Regions from separate parts of the Paenibacillus beijingensis genome, predicted to be linked through region 3. Evidence: riboswitches for the same ligand, from Rfam matches in the RefSeq annotation. Region 3 holds a riboswitch; each other region holds the start of a gene.
The links. A riboswitch is a leader RNA that binds a small molecule or an ion and turns the genes downstream of it on or off. The one in region 3 is predicted to bind cyclic di-AMP.
Positions count from the first base shown of each region.

Region 1: another riboswitch for cyclic di-AMP. It lies ahead of VN24_RS10820 (C40 family peptidase); the one in region 3 lies ahead of VN24_RS04030 (APC family permease).
Region 2: another riboswitch for cyclic di-AMP. It lies ahead of VN24_RS10335 (resuscitation-promoting factor); the one in region 3 lies ahead of VN24_RS04030 (APC family permease).

Region 1 is NZ_CP011058.1:2,399,471-2,401,740, forward strand. Features, by position in the region: gene VN24_RS10815 (exodeoxyribonuclease III) at 1-640, opposite strand, end outside; gene VN24_RS10820 (C40 family peptidase) at 931-1,431, opposite strand; cyclic di-AMP (ydaO/yuaA leader) riboswitch at 1,437-1,683, opposite strand.
Region 2 is NZ_CP011058.1:2,300,489-2,302,758, forward strand. Features, by position in the region: gene VN24_RS10325 (TatD family hydrolase) at 1-617, shown strand, start outside; cyclic di-AMP (ydaO/yuaA leader) riboswitch at 800-1,024, shown strand; gene VN24_RS10335 (resuscitation-promoting factor) at 1,268-2,270, shown strand, end outside.
Region 3 is NZ_CP011058.1:851,701-853,970, forward strand. Features, by position in the region: gene VN24_RS04025 (phosphodiester glycosidase family protein) at 1-549, shown strand, start outside; cyclic di-AMP (ydaO/yuaA leader) riboswitch at 845-1,002, shown strand; gene VN24_RS04030 (APC family permease) at 1,146-2,270, shown strand, end outside.

The DNA.
Region 1 (2,270 bases), 1.5 Mb from region 3:
GCCAGCCTACGTTGCGTTCTCTCACTTTCGGCATATTCGACCACCAGCTGTAGGCGTCGGTCCGGTCCGGGTAAAAATAGCGGAACGTATCGATAAATCCGGCATCCAGCAGCCGCGTCATTTTGTCCCGCTCTTCGGGCGTGAATCCGGAGTTGCCGTGATTGGACTTCGCATTCTTGATATCAATCTCCTGATGGGCCACATTCAAATCGCCGCAAATAATAACCGGCTTGTCGGCGTCCAATTGCCCGACGTAGGCGCGAAAACGCTCTTCCCATTCGAGTCTGTACGCAAGCCTGGACAGATCGCGTTTCGCGTTCGGAGTATAAACGTTCACGAGATAAAAGGAATCGAATTCCATCGTAATGATGCGCCCTTCCGGTTCGTGATCCTCTTCGATGCCGTAACGCACCGAAAGCGGTTTGATTTTCGTAAAAACGGCGGTTCCCGAATACCCCTTCTTCAGCGCGTAATTCCAATACGAGGCATATTCCTCCCCGTGCTCCATACCTATTTGCCCTTCCTGCAGCTTGATCTCCTGAACGCAAAAAATGTCCGCATCCGTTTCGTTAAAGTAATCGTAAAAGCCTTTTTTGACGCATGCCCTTAAACCATTGACGTTCCACGACACCAATTTCATCCTCGTCTGTCTCCTTGCAATTCGTATTTAGTTGATGGAATCCGCGTTTGCCCGACTAAAGTCCAGTTCGTTTTCCTCCTCCGGATGGTCATCTTATTCTGGAAAGTAGTTTATACTTTTGTACAGAGAGACCGATGAACACGCTCAAGCGTTCATGACGCGCAAAGAAAGGGTTCACGAAGTTGTGGCGAAAAAGGCCGGCCAAAAAAGCATTCAAGCCGCAAGCGCTTGTCCCAAAGGACAAACTCATGCGGCTTGAATGCTCACGAACCGTTGCAGCTAGCGGTAAGTTAATCGACGTCCGGTCCTCCGTCCACTTCGTCGGAAGGATCGTCCGCATATTTTTCGTACGTATCCGTACTCATAATGCGGCGCGCCGTTACATAACGTTTCGTGTAATACGAATCGCTGATCGAGCTGATCGTAACGCCTTTGCTGGAGGAAGCATGGGCCATTTTGCCGTCGCCGACATAGATGCCGACATGGGAAATGCCCCTGCCGCTCGTATTAAAAAATACGAGATCGCCTGCAATCAGATCGTCCTTCGCGACTTTCTTCCCCATCCGGGCTTGCGCGATCGAGGAGTGCGGAAGGGAAACTTTGAATTGATTAAATACGTAAGATGTGAAGCCCGAGCAGTCAAATCCTCTAGTGCTGGTACCAGCCATTTTGTAGGGTGTGCCGATTACATCGCTGATGACGCCGTCCATCTTGGAGTCTGCAAACACGCTGCCGACCTGGAAGGTGAGCAGAAGGGCAAATCCGATCAATAGCGCTGATACTTTCTTCAAAGCGTAAAGCTCCTTCCAAAAGCCTACGAGGTTAGCTGTGGGGTTCGGTTGAAGGCACCCTATGACTTCTCAGGCGTCATGCTGCAGCTGGCGTGGTCGTCCTTGTGGTTGTAAGGACCCGGGCCGCGGTACCAGAGATGGCTGGCAAGCGGTGCGAGGACGATTACTTCTTGCTTGGCGGGACGTCGAAATCAATTCACCCAAAGTGGTTCCCCCGTTTCCATGTACACGGGAATTCGGCAGTTTGTTTTATGTACTCGCTACCTATTCTTTTTTTTTCAATAATCTCCTTCCTTCGACGTTAAATTCTAATAATTCTAATGATTCGCATGGGTGAGGTAAGCGCTATCAGCATGATGAATACTCACTTCCAGCCGTTTTTACCGGTTTTTGAGCATCGTTAAAGATGTTGAAGATTGTCAGATTACGGACGCTGCAACGCTGAATACTTGTAGGTCTTTGCTCACGAAAAAAAGCGCCACCAGCGGCGCTTCCATCAGACGGTATAGAGGACATTTTCCATCATGGTCAGCAGTCTTACGCGCATTCTCTCCAGCATCCGGAGCGTTCCTCGCAGCGGCCCGGCTGGGCCTGCGCCTTTGCCGCATTTAACCCGAAACGTCCCGTCGTAAACAGATCGAACTGGACACGCTAGCGATATTCAGGCGAAAAGGACGGCTCCCGCGAGGCTGCGTTTGGTACGATGCTTTGCAAGGCGACGTCATGCGACGCCACACCGCGCGATGGGAGCTCGCGCGGGCGCTGTCCGGCGCCCAGCTCTGTATAATGCGGGGCGAGCGGGACTGCGGGCGGGCGGGCCGGATAAACAAAATAAAGCG
Region 2 (2,270 bases), 1.4 Mb from region 3:
AAAAATATCCGTTTATTTATGCCATCGTCGGCTGGCACCCGGTGGATGCAATCGAGATGAGAGAAGGGGACCTGGAATGGATCGAGGAGCTGACCGCTCACCCGAAAGTGGTTGCAGTCGGGGAAATCGGGCTCGATTACCATTGGGACACGTCCCCCAAAGACGTCCAACAGCGGGTATTCCGCGAACAAATCCGGCTTGCCCGCAAAGTGGGCAAACCGATCGTCATTCATAACCGCGACGCTCATGAGGATGTCGTCCGTATATTGCGGGAAGAAAAAGCGGAGGAAGTCGGAGGCGTGATGCACTGCTTCTCCGGCAGCTGGGAGACTGCGCGCAAATGCCTTGATATGAACTTCTATATTTCGTTCGGCGGACCGGTCACGTTCAAAAATGCGAGAGTGCCGAAAGAGGTGCTGGCCAAGGTGCCGCTTGACCGTCTGTTGATCGAAACGGACTCCCCGTATCTTGCTCCCGATCCGTATCGCGGGAAACGAAATGAGTCTGCATATGTCACCCTCGTGGCGCAGGCTGCAGCGGAAATAACAGGAAAAAGTAAGGAAGAAATTACAATTTTAACTACTGAAAATGCTACAAATTGTTTCCGCTTGAAATGAAAACCGGTGAAATTCGAAGAGAAAATTACCTTTAAGTCGTTAAAACTGATTTTCCTTGCGAAAACTGCTCTGAAATTCCGCATTTTTCTTTAAATTTGCCTTAAATCGTCTTTAATCTGTTCTTTACAATGGGTGCATGAAGAATGTATGATTCATTTCAGAGCTTTGAATATTGTATTGGATTTCCAATTTCGCTTAATCTCCCGGCAGGGAGAGCGGGGGAACCAAACGATGGTTCGCACTTGATTGTTTGCATCGTACATAGAGATGCGAAAGGCAAGGGCCGTGTCGGTAAATTCCTTGGGGTGAATTGCAAGTGTTGCCACGAGCAGGGCAATGACTTGCATAGGGCAGCTCTCTTAGCCCGAACCCGGCAGCTAACCTCGCAAGCGCATAAAAGAGAGATCAACCTCGTGCATCCACTTTCCTAGTTTTGGCGTGACTAACCCGGGAAGCCACGAAACAGATCCTCTGTCGACGGCTTCTTTTTGTTTGAATATTGGCTAAACCGTCGACATAGGGTTAACGTAGGAGGTGGGAGAGGTTGATAAATGGAGCGTGTTTGCTCACACGCCAATAACCCAATAGTTACCGTCCTAATTAATCATGCGTAACACTAGGCGGCGGGACTATGAAGGAGGACCGAAGAAGTGGGCGCAATTCCGTTAAAGGACACCCATGTAAAGCGATCATCCAGCATGTCTTTCGCAAGGCGATGGAAGCATGAAAACCTGCGTTTGATTTTACTTAGTGGAATCATCTCAATCGCGATGATATTCATGTTATTGGTGTTGTTGTACGGATCGTCTGAGAAGCACGTATCCGTCGTGTTGAATGGACAAGAAACCGTTGTGAGCACGAAGCAAGGAGTCCTGCAACGCCTACTGGATGAACAAGCTATTACGGTCGGACCGCACGATAAAGTTTCCGTTCCTTTGGACTCGAAGATCAGCGATGGAGACAAGATCATTATCGAGCTGGCGATTCCGATTACCGTAAAGGCTGATGGCAAGACATCAACAGTATATACGACAGAGAAAACCGTGGAGTCAGCGATCGGGGAGTTAAATATTACACTTCGCGATCTCGACAAAATTACGCCTTCGCTCGGAACTGTACTGAAACCGAATACAACGGTGAAAGTGGTGCGGGTCGACAAGAAGATTTCGCACACTGAGCATGAAATTCCGTTTAAAGTTGTGAAGACAACAGATGCAACGATGGAAAAGGGTAAATCGAAGATGATAACGGCCGGAAAGAACGGTCATATCGTCAAAAGTTTTGAGCATATTTTTGAAGACGGGGTTCTCGTTTCCACAACCCTGGTCACCAAAGTCGTTGAAAAATCGGTCGTCAACAAAGTTGTGGCGGTCGGTACGAAGAAAAAGCCTCAAGTATCGGTTCTAAGCGCATCCCCGGAATTTGGCTCCATTACAGCTAAAGGGTTCAAAGCACGCAAAACGCTGAACAATGTGACGTTAACCGCCTATACGGCAGGAGTGGCGTCCACAGGAAAAAGCGCAAGCCATCCCCAATACGGCATTACCGCCTCCGGCGCCAAAGTCAAGGAAGGAAGGACGATCGCGGTTGATCCCGACGTTATTCCGCTCGGCTGGTGGGTTTACATTGAAGGCATCGGCTTCCGGCGCGCCG
Region 3 (2,270 bases):
TACGGCGCGGTCGCCGGCGTCAATGCCGGCGGCTTCGCCGACGGGAGAGGCGGGCGTTACCCGCTCAGCACAACCGTTCTCGACGGCCGGTACGTTGGCGGCTTCGAGCCTACCTATGCGGATTTGTTTTTTGTCGGATTAAACGATGACCGGAAGCTGATCGGAGGCCAATATTCCAGCAAATCCGAGCTCGACCGCGAAAACCCGCAGTTCGGCGTTTCGTTCGTGCCGGTTCTGCTCAAGAACGGCCGGATGACACCTATTCCGGAAAAGTGGCAAACGAGCCCGTACCGCGCCCCCCGCACCGTTATGGCCAACTACAAGGACGACCAGCTGCTGTTTCTCGTCGTGGACGGCCGCAACGAGAACGGCAGCTCCGGCGCGACGCTGGCCGAAATGCAAATTCTGGCGTCGCGGCTCGGCGCGGTGGACGCCTATAACCTCGACGGCGGCGGATCGTCGTCGCTCATCTTTGACGGCCGGGTCGTCAATCACCCGTCCGACGGCCGGCTGCGCCCGCTTGCGACGAACTTTTTGTTTTTCAAGTGAGATGGCAAACGGCTGTTCAGGGAATGGCCCGTTCAGCAAGGACGTCCCGCCTCTTCGAACGAAGGCATAAGAAGCTTCTGTTCGATGGGCGGGTAAAGTTTCCAACAGATTTGTCACACGCTTCGCTGTTAAGGCGCTTATCGAACGGCAGCGCAGCGTAATGCCGCTTAAGCCACGGATAATTAGAGATTTAGGTGCGTTTCCCGATTCCCGTATGGAATAAAACGGATTTTTATTGATTTTCAATCGAAAATGAAGCTTTACTTGATGTTCCGGAAGGAATATGATCGTTTCATTGAAACAATCGCTGAATTTTCCAATAACGGGAAAACGGGGGAACCAACTGCGGTGAAGATTTTTCATCGCTTGGGGTGAATCGGCACACAATGCCGTAGGGCGATCTAGACGCCCGAATCCGTCAGCTAACCTCGTAAGCGTCTTTAGAGAGGGTGAAACGGCCATGGTCGGATTTTGACCACAGGGGAAACCTCTGTGGTTTTTTGTGTGCAGAAAACCACAGAATGGAGATATTATGGGCAGGCGTGTTCGCTTGCTCACTATGATTTTCACGTATTGGCAACTGAGTATCCATCGGTATGAATTCAGAATCGGCGGTGACAATTAATTTGGCTTCCTTAAAGAGACTTTTAATCGGACGACCTTTAAAATCGACGGAATTAGGCGAGCAAAAATTGACCAAGACGAAGGCCCTTGCCATCCTCTCTTCGGATGCTTTGTCCTCCGTTGCTTATGGTCCGGAACAAATCTTGTTAGTTTTAATGACGATCGGCATGGCTGCATTTTGGTATTCCATCCCGATTGGCATTGGCGTATTGATTTTGCTGCTAGCCCTTATTTTATCTTACCGGCAAATTATATTTGCTTATCCTCACGGCGGGGGAGCTTATGTCGTATCGAAGGAAAATTTGGGCTTGTTTCCCGGCTTGGTAGCCGGCGGTTCATTATTAGTGGATTATATTTTGACCGTAGCCGTAAGCGTTTCGGCGGGCACAGATGCGATCACCTCCGCTTTTCCAAGTTTACATGAACATACGGTTATCATTGCCGTAGCCTTTGTCGTATTTATCACGATTCTTAACTTAAGGGGGGTAACGGAATCCGCCTCCATTCTAGCCTATCCGGTGTATCTATTTGTTTTGGCGTTATTCATCTTGATCGGAGTCGGCCTCTACAATGTCGTTACCGGTAAACTTTCACCGGATTTGCATGCACCTGTCGGTACGCCGATTGCCGGAATCAGCTTGTTTTTGCTGCTTAGAGCGTTTGCCTCAGGGAGCTCCGCTTTAACCGGTGTCGAGGCCATTTCGAATGCGATACCGAACTTTAAAGATCCGGCTCCGAATAATGCGGTTAAAACATTGATGGCCATGGGTACTTTACTCGCTGTTTTGTTTTCAGGCATTGTTTATTTGGTTTACTACTACGGGATTGCCCCGGGACCGGAAGTTACCGTTCTCTCCCAGCTCGCAGAGCAGGTTTTCGGCCGGAACTTGATGTATTTCTTCGTTCAAGGAACGACGGCATTGATCTTAATCCTTGCGGCGAATACCGGATACTCGGCGTTCCCATTGCTTGCCGTAAACCTTGCGAAAGATAAATTTATCCCGCGAATGTTCACCGTTAGAGGGGACCGGTTAGGTTACTCCAACGGAATCATTTTTCTCGGGGTGTTATCCATCGTTTTGATTATTGCCTTTAAG